2 regions of the Lapillicoccus jejuensis genome follow, and region 2 is predicted to be linked to the other one. Evidence: predicted binding sites of a transcription regulator. Region 2 holds the regulator's gene; the other holds the start of a gene.
What was found. Region 2 encodes LexA, which represses DNA repair genes until DNA is damaged. Its sites were predicted from a motif close to TCGAACANNTGTTCGA; they were not measured.
Positions count from the first base shown of each region.

Region 1: FB458_RS02025 (HNH endonuclease signature motif containing protein) is a predicted target of LexA. The motif match lies at 4,627-4,642, and genes of this name have one in related genera.

Region 1 is NZ_VFMN01000001.1:428,562-435,724, forward strand. Features, by position in the region: gene FB458_RS02000 (threonine/serine exporter family protein) at 1-42, opposite strand, end outside; gene FB458_RS02005 (hypothetical protein) at 349-1,590, shown strand; gene FB458_RS02015 (hypothetical protein) at 1,702-2,931, shown strand; gene FB458_RS02020 (aminopeptidase P family protein) at 2,968-4,473, shown strand; gene FB458_RS02025 (HNH endonuclease signature motif containing protein) at 4,663-6,741, shown strand; gene FB458_RS02030 (YflT domain-containing protein) at 6,782-7,163, opposite strand, start outside.
Region 2 is NZ_VFMN01000001.1:100,468-107,630, reverse strand. Features, by position in the region: gene FB458_RS00465 (ComEC/Rec2 family competence protein) at 1-104, shown strand, start outside; gene FB458_RS21515 (ComEC/Rec2 family competence protein) at 101-568, shown strand; gene FB458_RS00460 (LysR family transcriptional regulator) at 663-1,625, opposite strand; gene FB458_RS00455 (Sir2 family NAD-dependent protein deacetylase) at 1,785-2,669, shown strand; gene lexA (transcriptional repressor LexA) at 2,673-3,416, opposite strand; gene FB458_RS00445 (LysM peptidoglycan-binding domain-containing protein) at 3,681-4,076, shown strand; gene FB458_RS00440 (serine hydrolase domain-containing protein) at 4,439-5,749, shown strand; gene rhaI (L-rhamnose isomerase) at 5,689-6,888, opposite strand; gene FB458_RS00430 (sugar phosphate isomerase/epimerase family protein) at 6,890-7,163, opposite strand, start outside.

The sequences.
Region 1 (7,163 bases), 330 kb from region 2:
CGGGGCACGTCTCGGCCGGGGGCGGGGGGTCTCGTCGGCCACGGCCCCAGTGTGGCAAACCGGGCCGTGGACCCGGGTCGCCTCACCGTGACCGTTCCGTGATGTGGCGCGGAGCAACCTCGGCGCGTGGCTGCGCGACCTCCTGACGAGCGGGCCCGACGCCCCGCTCCTGGCGCTCGGGGCCGGGAGCGGGGCGTCGTGCTGCCCTGGCCCAAGACCGTTGCGTCACAACGAGATCGGCCGTGACCTGATCGTGACGATCGGCCGGCAACATCAAGACCCCGCCGAGCGACATGACCGATGAGACCGGCCGACGGAGGCCGGTCCACCCTGACTCGGGAGACCACGATGACCACGCCCCACCGCCGCCGCCGCGCCGCCGCCTTCCTCTGCGCGACGGTCGCCGTCGCCGGCCTCGCCCTCGGCGCCTGCAGCGCCTCCCCGCACCTCGCCCCGGTCGCCGACAAGGCCCCGGCGACCCAGAGCGTCACGGTCCCCGCGACCACGCCGGCGCCCGCCCGCAGCGCCACGACGCCGACCACCCCGGCCACCCCGGCCACAACGGGTCCGCGGGCCACGGTCGTCCCGGCGGCGCGCCCGGCGACCCCGGCCGACCCGGCCGGCATCCCCTGGTCCTCGGTCCGCGCGGGCTGGACGGTCGTCGAGACCGGCCAGTCGCCGAGCAACCCGACCACCGGCCGGCTGCAGCTCGTGTCGCCGTACGGCGCCCGCTACACGCTGGCGACGCTCCCGTGGGTGGACCTGCAGGACGTCAGCCCCGACGGCCGCCGGCTGCTGGCGACCCGCGACGGCGCGCTGCGCGAGATGGACCTCGTGAGCCGCGCGTGGCGCACCATCCCGTCCCCGAAGGGCGGCTACGGCTTCCGCTACACCCGGCCCAGCGGGTCGCAGATCATCGCCCGGGTCGGCGTCGGCTCGGGCCTGCCCTCGTTCATCCGGTTCGACCGCGCCGGTCGCACCACGCTGAGCCTCGACCTCCAGGACGGCGCGTACGCCCCCAGCGGCGACGGTCGATTCCTGGTCACCGGCTGGTTCCACCAGCCGCTCGTGGTGCGGGACAACGCGACCGGCGCGGTCCTGCGGACGGTGCCCACCCCCGGTGGCTATCACGACTGCGTCCCGGCGGGCACCTACTCCGCCCCGACCACCGTCGCCGTGCGCTGTGACAAGAACGCACCGAACCAGGCCTACGTCTCCGACGTGTTCCTCCTCGACGCGAGCACCGGCGGCCTGCGGGCCGTCACCCACGCCACGGGCACCGGCGACGAGACGTACGGCTACGTCGCCGCGCTGGCCACCTCGCAGGGCACCCTCGTCATGCGCGGCACGGGCTGCGGCCCCGGCGACACCGGGCTGGTCACCGCGTCCGGTCACCTCGGCACCGCCCTGGTGTGGCCGCAGGCCGTCCAGACCCCGAGCATCGCGGGCGCCGTCGGCCGCACGGTCTACGCGACCTACACGACCTGCAACGGCGACGACGTCACCCTGCGGGCGCAGGACCTCGTCACGCACCAGGTCCGCACCCTCGTCACCGCCCCCTTCCTCCAGGCCCGCGTCATCGAGGACTGAGCGACCCGGGGGCGCCGTACGGGCAACTTCCGGGGGCCGGGGGGAGTCAGGACGGGTGGGAGCAGGCCCCGGCCACGTCCTCATCCCCCGACCCACCTCCCAGGAGCCTCGATGCACCCCGTACGCCGCCGCCTGCTCGCCCTGCTGCCCGGCGCCTGCGCCGCGCTCCTGCTCGCCGCCTGCGTCACACCGGCGGGCCACGCCACCCCGGCGGGCCACGCCACCCCCGTGGGCCACGCCACCTCGGTGGCGCCGGTCCCGACGACGGCGCCCGGGGCCGGTCCCGGTGCGGGCGTGCCCGCCGGGGGCACCGACGCCGCCGGCCCGCCGTGGGCGCAGGTGGGTCCGGGATGGAGCGTGGTCGTGCACACGAGCGTCCCGAGCTCCGGCGCCGACCACGCCGACCCCGTCGGGCCGTTCGCCGTCGACCTGGTCTCGCCGTCGGGGGGACGGTGGCGGGTGGGCACCAGCGTCGTGCAGGTCGACCTGCGCGACATCACCAGCGACGGTGCCCACGTCCTCGGCGTGCGGACCGACGCGAATCGGCCCGAGGTGGTCGAGCTCGACACCCGCACGGGCCGCTGGCGCGACGTCGCCCCCGGCGACGGCCTGACCGACCTGGCCTACACCCGCCCCTCCGGTCGCCAGGTGTGGGTGGGGCGGACGACCGCGTACCGCTCGGACGGGAGCACGGGTGCCACCACGCTCCTGCGGCTCGACCGCACGGGCGGGGTGACCCTGCGGCTGGAGGGATCGGACGCCGGCGGCCTCGTCCCCACGGCCGACGGGCTGCTCTTCACCACCGGGGGACCCGACGGCGTCGAGGTGCACGACAACGCGACCGGCGCCGTCGTGCGCACGGTCGGACTGCCGGCGGGCCACCGCTCCTGCAGCGACGCGCACGCCTGGTCCGGCTCGGTGCTCGCCATGACCTGCACCCTCGACCCGGCGGACGACAGCACCGACGTGCTCCTGCTCGACGCGTCGACGGGCACCTGGACGCCGCTCACGCACGCCCTCCCCGGGGTGCACGACGGGACCATGGGCTACCGGACGGCCTGGCCGGTCCCCGGCGGCGCCCTCGCCGTCGCGCAGGTCGGCTGCGGCGTGGGCCCGAGCGGGCTCCTGGGTCCTGACGGCCGGGTCGGCCGCTGGCTCGCCTGGCCGGGCGCCGACGCGTCGCCCGACATCGTCGGGGTGGCCGGGTCGACGGCTTACGCGCAGTACGTCGACTGCTCGTCCCCGGCGCAGCGGCTCGTCGCCCAGGACGTGCGCACGCACCGCGTCACCACGCTCCTGACCGCACCGTGGATGAGCGCCGTCGTGGTCGGGGACCGCTGACCGGTGCCGGCCGCAGGCCCGTGGCACGATGCGGGGGTGAGCGAGCAGCAGCAGAAGTCCGAGAACCGCGAGCGCAAGACCACCGACGCCCTGCGGGAGTTCATCAGCCGCGGGTGGACCCCGCGCCCCGAGGGCACCCCCGACCGGGCGCCCGTCGCCGACTTCGCCGCCGAGCGGCGCGCGCGGCTCGGCGAGGAGTTCGCCGGGGAGCGGCTCGTCGTCCCGGCCGGCGGGTTCAAGGTGCGCACCAACGACACCGACTACCGCTTCCGGCCGCACACCGCGTTCGCCTGGCTGACCGGCTTCGGCGGCGACCAGGAGCCGGACGCCGTCCTCGTCCTCGAGCCGCTCGAGGGCGGCGGCCACGAGGCCGTCCTCTACTTCCGTCCGTACGGCGGCCGCGAGGGCGACGAGTTCTTCTCCGACGCCCGGTACGGCGAGTTCTGGGTCGGCGCCCGCCCGACGCTCGCCGACGTCGAGGCCGAGTACGGCCTCACCGCGCGTCACATCGACGAGCTCGCCGACGCGCTGGCCAAGGACGCGGGCACGGTCGTCGTCCGGGTGGTGCGCGACGCGGATGCCGACGTGGCGGCCCTCGTCGACAAGGTGCGCCAGGAGGCATCCGAGGAGAACACCTCTCAGGAAGAGGAATCGCGGGAGGTCGACCTCGACCACGAGCTGGCGGCCCGCCTCTCGACGCTCCGACTGGTCAAGGACGCCTTCGAGGTCGAGGAGATGCGCAAGGCCGTCGACGCCACGCAGCTCGGCTTCGACGAGGTCGTCGCGCGGCTGCGCGAGGCGCTGGAGAAGGAGCGGGGCGAGCGCTGGGTCGAGGGGCTCTTCGCGCTGCACGCGCGTCACGAGGGCAACGGCGTCGGCTACGACTCGATCTGCGCCTCCGGTGACCACGCCTCGACACTGCACTGGATCAAGAACACCGGGGCCGTCGAGCCGGGCGTCCTCCTCCTGCTCGACGCCGGCGTGGAGGTCGACTCGCTCTACACCGCCGACATCACCCGGACGCTCCCGGTCGACGGCACCTTCACCGAGGCCCAGCGCAAGGTGTACGACGCCGTCCTCGAGGCGCAGGAGGCGGCGATGGCCGTCATCAAGCCGGGGGTGCCGTTCTCCGCCATCCACGACGCGGCGATCCGCGTCATCGCCGAGACCGTGCACGAGTGGGGTCTGCTGCCCGAGGGCGTCACGCTCGAGCAGACGCTCGACAAGGAGGAGGGCCAGTTCCACCGGCGCTGGATGGTGCACGGCACCAGCCACCACCTCGGGCTGGACGTCCACGACTGCGCCCTCGCCACCCGCGCCGACTACATGGAGGCCGACCTGCGGCCCGGGATGATCCTCACCGTCGAGCCCGGCCTGTACTTCAAGGCCGACGACGAGCTGGTCCCCGAGGAGCTGCGGGGCATCGGCGTGCGGATCGAGGACGACGTCCTCGTGACCGAGGACGGCTACGAGCTGCTCTCGTCCCGCATCCCGCGCACCGCGGACGACGTGGAGGCGTGGATCGCCTCGCGCCAGGGCTGATCCGCCACCGTGACCGCGCACCGCTCGACCCGGCCGCCGGGTCGGGCGGTGCCGTCGTGGCAACGGCCGGCCGCCTCCCACGACCTCGTCGACGACGACGGGCCGGTGGGTGTAGGGCCGGGTCGGGGTCCGCCGAGACCTCTTGACCTCGTTTCGAACATGTGTTCGAATAGTTGTCAGGAGGAGCAGATGACGATCACTGCCGCACACCGGTCGCCGACCCCGGCCGCGACGAGCCTGGAGCCCACAGGGACCTACCTCCCGGACGACGTCGTCGCGGCCCTCTGCCTGCTCGCCGTCCCCGCGTCCCGCCGCGACGCCCACGCCGCGTCCGTCGAGGCCGTCGCTCAGGACGCCGGCACCAGTCCCACGGTCACCGGGTCTACCGCGGTCACCGGGTCCACCGCGTCCACCAAGGCCACCAAGGCCACCAAGGCCACCGGCGGAGCGCGGGCGCGTGGCCCTCGTGATCGCCGCCCCCCGCTCCCCCACGAGTTCGCCCCTCGGACCTGGGAGGTCATCCCCCGCGAGCTGACCGAGGCCGGGTTCACCGTCCTCCTCGACGAGCTCGCCGGTCGCCCGCCCCGCGAGGAGGCGCGCAGCAAGGTCGCAGCCGAGGAGCTCGCCGTCATCGAGGCGACCGAGCGGGTCCACGCGTGGCTCGACCTCATCGCGCTCGGCGCCGTGCGGCGGTTCCGCGAGGCGGTCGGTCACGAGGTCGACCAGGCTGCGGCACGGGTGTTCATGGCCGGCGGCAAGCCGTTCGACGAGCAGGCGGAGGGGGACGCCATCGCGGTCGACGAGATCGCCCTCGTCACCGGCCACACGATCTCGGCGACGAGCAGCCGGCTGCGCCTCGCCTGCCTCGACGACGGCCGGGCGACCGTCGTGCTCGCCCGGCTGGCCGAAGGACGCACGACGCTCGACCGGGCGACCCGCATCCTCGACGCGACGGTCGACCTCCACCCCGAGACCGTGCGCATCATCAGCGACCGCGTGCTCGCGCCCATGACCGACGGGAGCCTGGCGCCGCACCGGGTGTTCGTCCGGCGCCTGCACCGGCAGATGGTGCTCCACCAGATGGACCGGCGCACCCGGCACGCGAGCGCCCTGCGTCGCCGGACCGCCTTCGGCGAGCTCCACGACGACGGCACCGGCACCCTCACCGTCGTCGGCGACGGTCCGCGGGTCACTGCGGCCCTGGACCGGGTCGAGGACATCGCCCGCTCGCTCAAGGCTGGTGGCGACCAGCGTTCGCTGGACGCCCTCCGCTCGGACGTCACCCTCGATCTGCTCCTCGTCGGCTGGCCGGTCGCGCCGCCCACGCCGGCCCGTCCGACAGGAGCGGCCAGGCGAGACGACCGCCCCGCTGACGCGCCGGGCCCCGACACCGACATGTCGGGGGCGCCCGACCCCAGGGACACCAACGACACGACCGCCTCGCCCACGGACACCCGCACGCCCGCCGACGTCGCCACGGACACCCGCACGCCCGCCGACGCCGCCACGGACACCCGCACGCCCGCCGACGCCGCCACGGACACCCGCACGCGCGCCGACGTCGCCACGGACACCCGCACGCCCGCCGACGCCGCCACGGATACCCGCACGCCCGCCGACGCCGAGAAGCACGGCGTCGACCAGGACCCAGAGCCGGGTGACCTCGTCGACCTCGGACCCTGGTGGGCCCTTGCCGTCGCCCCACCCGCGGTGGTCCACGTCGTGGTCTCGCTCACCTCGCTCCTCGGCGTCGAGGACGGCACCGCCGAGCTACCGGGCCACGGGTTCGTCACCGCCGAGGTCGCCCGCCAGGTCGCCCTGGCGGAGGGCAGCGTGTGGCGTCGCCTCGTCACCGACCCGCTCACGGGGACCGCGCTCGACCTGTCGACCCAGCGGTACCGCCCGACCCCCGCCATGGCCGAACGCGTCGCCGCCCTCGACGGTCACTGCCGTGCCCCGGGCTGCACCGTGCCCGCCGACCGGTGCGACCTCGACCACCTCACGCCCTGGCCACGGGGGGAGACTTCCGTACGCAACCTGCGCGCCACCCACCGCCGGCACCACAACCACAAGACCCGTGGTCTGTGGCGCTCCGACGAGCCCGACGACGGCGCCCTCGCCGTGACCGGGAAGGGCGGGTCACGATGGCGGACGGTCGGCGGACGCGAGTACCTCACGGAGCGTTACCGCTACGAGGACCCCGCGCACCACGAACCCGGCGACGACGAGCGTGCCAGAGTCACCGACATCGAGCCCCCGCCGTTCTGAGACGTGCGGGCCGCAGGCCCGGCGACCGAGCCCCGGCCGATCAGGTCAGCGTCGGACCGACGACACCCTCACGGGCCAGGATCTCGCGCGCCTGCTGGGCGACCTTGTGCTCGCAGAGCACCTCGAACCGGCTCGGGACGATCTGGCTGACCGAGCTGAAGTCACGCCGGCCACCGGTGGCCGCGTAGCCGATCGCGCTCCACACCAGACCGAAGAGGGCACCCACGAGGACCGTCGACAGCACGAGCGCCAGCACGTTGTTCTGGCTGTCGAAGAGGGCGAAGATGAAGCCGACGAAGAGCCCGAGCCACACGCCGGAGAGCGCACCCGCCGCCAGCACCCGACCCCACGTGAGCCGGCCGGTGATCCGTTCGAGCTGCTTGAGGTCCGTGCCGACGATGAGGCAGTTCTGCACCGGGAAC
Region 2 (7,163 bases):
TGCGCGGGCGGTCCGTGGGCGCCCTGCTCGTCGACCCGTCGACGAACCCGCCGACCGCGCGCGCGACGTGGTGGCCGAGGCCCGTGCCGCGGGGGTCCCGGTGACCCGGGTGTGGGCCGGCGACCGGCTCGCGTGGCCGGGGATCGAGGCGCGGGTGTGGTGGCCGGCCCGGGTCATCCGGGCCGGGTCGGTGCCGAACAACGCGTCGGTCGTCCTCACCGTCGACGTCGACGGGCTGCGGCTGCTGCTCCTCGGCGACGTCGAGCGCGAGGCGGCGGCGGAGCTGCTGCGGGCTCTGCGGACCGAGCCGGCGCTCCTCGCCGACGGCTTCGACGTCGTCAAGGTCGCCCACCACGGCTCGGCCAACCGTGACGACGAGCTGTACGCCGCCACCCACGCCCCGCTCGCCCTCGTCAGCGTCGGGGCCGACAACGACTACGGACACCCTGCGCCGTCCACCGTCACGGCCCTCCGCGGCGACGGCTTCCAGGTCCTGCGCACCGACCAGTCGGGTGACATCGCCGTCCTCGGCGACCACGGCGGGCTGCGCTACGTCACTTCCCGCTGACCCCGGCGCGACCCACACGAATCGGATTCGGTCCGCTCGGCTCGGGTCGTGACACGAGCCGAGCGGACCGAATCCGATTCGGGTGGAGCGGTTCTCAGATGTGGTAGGCGGGGGCGGGCATGAGCGACGGCACCGCGACGGGGCGGGCCCGGCGGTGCGCGGCCGCGCTCTCGTCTAGCGCCTCGAGGGTGGCCCTGACCGCGGGCACGCGCTGGAGGTCCTCGGTCGTCACCGCGGTGATGACCCGTCGCGACGCGGGCTTGAGGGGGAGGGTCGCCACCCCGTCGTGCTTGGCGGCGGCGAGGATGAGGTCGGGCACGAGCGCGACGCCGAGGCCCTCGCCGACGAGACCGAGCACGGCGACGTAGTCCTCGGTCTCGTAGGACACGGTGGGGGAGAAGCCGGACCGGCGGGCGAGGGCCAGCAGGTGACCCCGGCACCGGGGGCACCCGGCGATCCACGACTCGGAGCCGACGTCGGCCAGGTCGACCTCTCCGGTCTCGGCCAGCGGGTGGCTGCGGGGGACGGCGAGGCGGACCTCGTCCTCGAGCAGCACGGTCGAGACGAACAGGTCGAGGTCCTCGGACGCCGGCACCTCGTCCTGCTCGTAGGCGAACGTCACCGCGAGGTCGCAGTCACCCGCGCGGAGCGCGGCGAGCGCCTCGGGCGGCTCCGCCTCGCTGAAGCTCACCGACACGTCGGGGAAGCGCGACCTGACCAGCGACAGCGCCCGGGGCACGAGCGTCGCCGACGACGACGGGAACGCCATGAGCCGTACCCGGCCGGAGCGCAGTCCGGCGATCGCGGCGACCTCCTCCTCGGCCGCGTCGAGGGCGGCCAGCACGCCGACCGCGTGACGGGCGAGGACCTGGCCGGCCTCGGTGAGCCGCACCTGACGGCCGATGCGCTCGACGAGCACCGTTCCGGTGCGCTGCTCGAGCCGTCGCACCATCTGCGAGACGGCGGGCTGCGAGTAGCCCAGGGCGGTGGCCGCCCCGGTGAAGCTGCCCTCCTCGGCGATGGCGCGCATGACCCTCAGTCCGGCGGCGTCGATCATGGGCGGATTCTATAACGCCGCGTTATGCCGACGGTCCGTTCGCCACGAGATCGTCATGGAGGTAGGGATTGGGTCCGGTAGGGCCGACCCTCGTCGGGTCGGGTGCCGGGCGATACTGAGGGGGTGATCCGCCCCGCCTCCGCACGCCCCTCCTGGGTGCTGCGACCGGCGGAGGGGGGCGCGGTCGAGGGTCCGGGGTCGTTCGACGAGCTCCTCGGCCTCGTCCGGGCCGGCGAGGTCGCCGTCCTCACCGGGGCCGGGCTCAGCACCGAGTCGGGGATCCCCGACTACCGCGGCCCGGACGGCACCCGGCGCGTCATGCCGATGCAGTACGACGAGTTCAGCGGCTCCTCCGCCGCCCGCCAGCGCTACTGGGCCCGCAGCTTCATCGGCTGGCAGCGCTTCACCCGCGCGCACCCGAACGCCGGTCACCGCGCCGTCACCGCGCTCCAGCGCAGCGGCCGTCTCACCGGGATCGTCACCCAGAACGTCGACGGACTGCACCAGGAGGCCGGTGCCCACGACGTCCTCGAGCTGCACGGCACGCTCGATCGGGTCGTCTGCCTCACCTGCGGCGACCGCAGCTCCCGGGTGGCGCTGCACGAGCGGATGGCGCTGGCCAACCCCGGGTTCGCCGACCGGGTGCTCGCCGTCGCGGGGGACGCCTCGCGCGTCACCAGCCAGATCCGGCCCGACGGCGACATCGTCCTCGACGACGACCTCGTGACGACCTTCCACCTGCAGGCCTGCCTCGTCTGCGGGCGCGACACCCTCAAGCCCGACGTCGTCTTCTTCGGCGAGTCGGTCCCGAAGGAGACCGTCGCCCACGCCTTCGACACGGTCGACCGGGCCCGCGGCCTGCTGGTCCTGGGCTCGTCGCTGGCGGTGATGAGCGGCTACCGCTTCGTGCGGCGGGCCCACCGCGACGGCAAGCCGGTGGCCATCGTCACGGCCGGCCCCAGCCGCGGCGACGGCGAGGCGACCATCCGGCTCCACGGCCCCTTGGGGGAGACGCTCACAAGGCTGGCCGCCGCCGTCGCCTGAGCGTCACACCCGGCGCAGGACCGCCGTGACCTTGCCGAGGATCGTCGCGTGGTCGCCGTCGATGGGCGTGTACGCCGGGTTGTGCGGCATGAGCCACACGTGGCCGTCGGTGCGCTTGAACGTCTTGACCGTCGCCTCGTTGTCGAGCATGGCCGCGACGATGTCGCCGTTGTCCGCGGTCGGCTGCTGCCGCACGACGACCCAGTCGCCGTCGCAGATGGCCGCGTCGACCATCGAGTCGCCGACGACCTTGAGCAGGAAGAGCGACCCCTCGCCGACGATCTGCTTGGGCAGCGGGAAGACGTCCTCGACGACCTCCTCCGCGAGGATCGGACCGCCGGCGGCGATCCGCCCCACCACGGGCACGTACGACGCCGCCGGGCGCGCGTCCCCCGAGCCCGTCTCGTCCGACGGCGTCTCGAGCAGCCCCTGGCTGTCGATGATCTGCCGGGTGCCGGCGTCACCCGAGCGGTAGCCCCGCTCCTCGGGGGCGGCGTCGGGGGAGACGACCTCGATGGCGCGCGGCCGGTTCGGGTCGCGGCGCAGGTACCCCTTGCGCTCGAGGGTCGACAGCTGGTGGGCGACGCTGCTCGGGCTGGTCAGGCCCACGGCCTCGCCGATCTCGCGCAGGCTCGGCGGGTAGCCCCGACGGTCGACCGAGTTGCGGATGACCTCGAGCACACGCCGCTGACGGACCGTGAGGCCGTCGCCCTGGCCCCGCTCGGGCATCTCGTGCACCTGTGCCATCCCTGCTCCTCGGTCTCTCGTCTGCGGTGCCGGGGAGCGCGTTCCCGCAGGTCAGGGCGGGGTCACGCGGCCGGCGGGGGTGCTCTGTCGGTGGTCGGTGATGGACTCTCGTCCATGGCCAGAGACTACGACCTTCGAACGAGCGTGCCAAACACCTGTTCGACGCGTGTCTCGACTTTCTCGCACACGCGTGCTACAAATTGGACAGGCGTTCGATCGCACACCCGTTCGACCGGCCTCGTCCCCGCCCCTGAGGAGCTATCGATGAGCGCAGCAGCCGTCTGGTCCGTCGCCCCCGCCACCGACCTGGTGGGCGCCCCGTCGCGTCGCCCCGAGCTCCGGCTCGTCCCGACCGGCCGCGCCGCCCGCGCCGCGTCCGCCCCGCTGCGGATCACCCGCTTCGGCCGGCTGCTCGTCCTCGCCTCGGCCGTCACCCTGGGAGTGGTCCTGCTCGTCAGCGTGCTGGGCGCCGGGTCCGCCGCGGCGACCATCGACCACACCGTGACGGTCTCCTCGGGGCAGACGCTGTCGCAGGTCGCCGCCCACGAGCTGCCGGGCCTGCCCGTCGACGAGGGCGTCGCGCAGATTCAGCTGGCCAACGGGCTCAGCTCGCTCCAGGTGCACGCGGGGCAGCGCCTCGCCATCCCGGCCCTGCCCTGAGCACCCTCCCCCGCTGCTCGTCCACCCCTCTGCTCGACCCGACCGCCCTGCCGGCGGTTCATCCCGGGCTCCGCGACGTCCGCGCGGAGGGCCGGGTCCCGGGACCGCGTCACGACTCGACCCCGTGACACGACGTCCCTGAGGGAGACGGTGCCGCCCCGCCCACCGGGCGGCACCGTCGCTCCTCCCTCGTGATGGGGAGCCGCCTCCGCCGCGGGAGGGATCCGTCGCACTCCCTCGGTCGGTAGGAAGGGAGGTGGCGGGGTGCTCACCCGCCGTCCGTGATGGAGGGGAGAAGGACGATGACGGCGACACCCGGAGGACGGCCCGCGCGCACCTGGGGCCGGGGATGGCGTTCTGCCGTGACCGTGCTCGCGATCCTGGCGCTGGGTGTCCCGGCGGCGGCGGCCACCGCGGCGCCGACGCCTCCGGTCCCGAAGCCTGCTGTCCCCGCGAGCACCGCCACGGCGCACGACCGGCGCCCGGCCGCTCAGGCGCGTCTGCAGCAGGACCTGCAGGCGGTCGTCGACGCCGGAGCGGTCGGCGTGGTCGCAGCGAGCACGACCCGCGGCGGCGACTGGTGGAAGGGGGCCGCCGGGGTGCGGAACCCGTCGACCGGGTCGGCGGCCCAGCCGTTCGACACCGTGCGGGTCGGCAGCGTGACGAAGGCGATGGTCGCCACCCTCGCCATGCAGGAGGTGGACCGCCGGCACTGGAGCCTGTCGACGACGGTCGACGACGTCCTGCCCGGGCTGCTGGGCGCGCACGGCGACGTCACCCTGGAGGAGCTGCTGAGCCACCGCTCCGGCTTACCCGACTACCTCACGGCCCTGCTGCGCACGGCGCAGACCCCGGAGCAGGTCGAGACGGTCCTCGCGACGCGTCGTACGGACCAGCAGCTCGTCGCCGCGGCGCTGGCGGACCCGTGGTCGTTCACGCCCGGCACCTCGTTCTCCTACTCCAACACCAACTACGTCGTGGTCGGGATGATGCTCGCTGCGGCGACGCACCGCAGCGTCGGGAGCCTGCTGGCCCAACGGGTGTTCGCGCCCGCCGGGATGGGCTCCGCGCGCTTTCCGATGAACGGGCCGACGTACGACGGCGCGCACCTGTCCGACGTCGCGCTGTGGGGTGACCCGCCCGGCATCCTCGATGACCTCGGGTCGACCTCGTTCTCCTCCGCCGGCGCGGTGGTGGCCAACGCGTCCGACATCGACCGGTTCTACCGTGCGTTGATGGCAGGACGGCTCACCTCGAAGGGCTCCCTGCAGCAGATGCTCACGCCCCGGACCACCACCCCGCTGCGCTACGGACTGGGCATCTACGCCGTCGGTGACCCGTGCCCCGCGGCCGACGGGAGCCCCCAGCTGCTCTTCGGGCACGACGGCGCCACCTTCGGCACCCTCACCGTGGTCTTCACCTCCACCGACGGCACCCGGCAGGCGTCGGTGGCCTACAACGGGCGGGACTACAGCACGACGACCCCGCAGTCCGCGGTCGCCGCCAACCAGGTGCTCGTCGACGCGTTCACGGCGAGCTGCCCACGGCCCGTCACCGCCGGCGGCCAGACCGCGGGCGAACGGCCGGACGGGGTGGACGGACGACTCCTCGGTCAGGCCCCCCAGGACGCCTGGGTCCCGCCGACGCGCTCGGCGCTGACCCGCTCGAGGTAGCCGGACGCCGTGAATGCGGCCACCGGGTCCCGCGGCAGACCGCGGGCCTCGCGACGGTCCGCGAGGCGCTCCCGGACGTCGGTGCGGTAGGCGTCCATGAGGACGTCGTTCGCGCCGAGGACGTCGCCCGCCTCGTGCGCCGCCCGCAGCGCCGGCTCGTCGACGAGCAGCGCCTTGGCCAGCCCCTCCTCGACGTTGAGCACCGACCGCAGCTGCCCGCGGACCTTCGGCTCGATGTTGTGGCACTGGTCGAGCATGAAGCTGACCTCGGACGACGGCAGGTGGGCGTCCTGCTCGACGATCTCGTGGAGGATCCGGAAGAGCTGGAACGGGTCGGCCGCACCGACCATGAGGTCGTCGTCGGCGTAGAAGCGCGAGTTGAAGTCGAAGGCACCGAGCCGCTTCGCGCGCAGCAGCATCATGACGATGAACTCGATGTTCGTGCTCGGGGCGTGGTGCCCGGTGTCGAGGACGACGACGGCCTGGTCGCCGAGGGCGAGGCAGTGGGTCAGCGACGTGCCCCAGTCCGGGATGTCCATCGAGTAGAACGACGGCTCGAACAGCTTGTACTCGATGAGCAGCCGCATCCCCGGGTCGAGCAGCGCGTAGACCTGTTGCAGCGAGTCGGCCAGCCGGTCCTGGCGGGCGCGCAGCGAGTCCTGCCCGGGGTAGTTCGTGCCGTCGGGGAGCCACAGCTTGAGGTCGCGGGACCCGGTCGCCCGCATGACGTCGACGCACTGCGCGTGGTGGGCGATCGCCTTGTCCCGGACGCGCTCCTCCGGGTGGGCGAGCGACCCCAGCCGGTAGTCGTCGTCCTGGAACAGGTTGCTGTTGATCGCGCCGATGCTCACGCCCTCCTCGCGGGCGTGCGCGGCCAGGGCGTCGAACCCGCCCCGCTCGTCGGGCACGAGGTCCCACGGGATGTGCAGCGACACCCGCGGCGCCAGACCGGTGAGGCGGTGCACCTGCGCCGCGTCCGACACCTTCTCGAACGGGTCGCGCGGGACCCCCGGCGAGGAGAAGACCTTGAAGCGGGTGCCGGCGTTGCCGAAGGCCCACGACGGCAGCTCGATCGAGAACTCGTCGAGCTCGGCGAGCGGGTCGCCGCCGGTGACAGGGGCGCTGGGCTGGTCGGTCACGTCAGGCTCCGTATCCCCGGCGGATGAACTCGCGGGCGTCCACGGCCAGGGCCATGGAGTCGTCCCACGTGTCGCGCCAGATGGCGAGGTTGCTGGACAGGGTGGGGTGCACGACCCGCGAGGAGAACGACTCGAAGGTCAGCGTGCCGTCGTACCCCACCTCGTGCAGGGCGTCGAAGAACTCCTCGAAGGGCACCGAGCCGGTGCCGAGGGCGCCCCGGTGCGACTCCCCGAGGTGCACGTAGCCGAGCCGACCGGCGTCGGCGGCGGCGTGG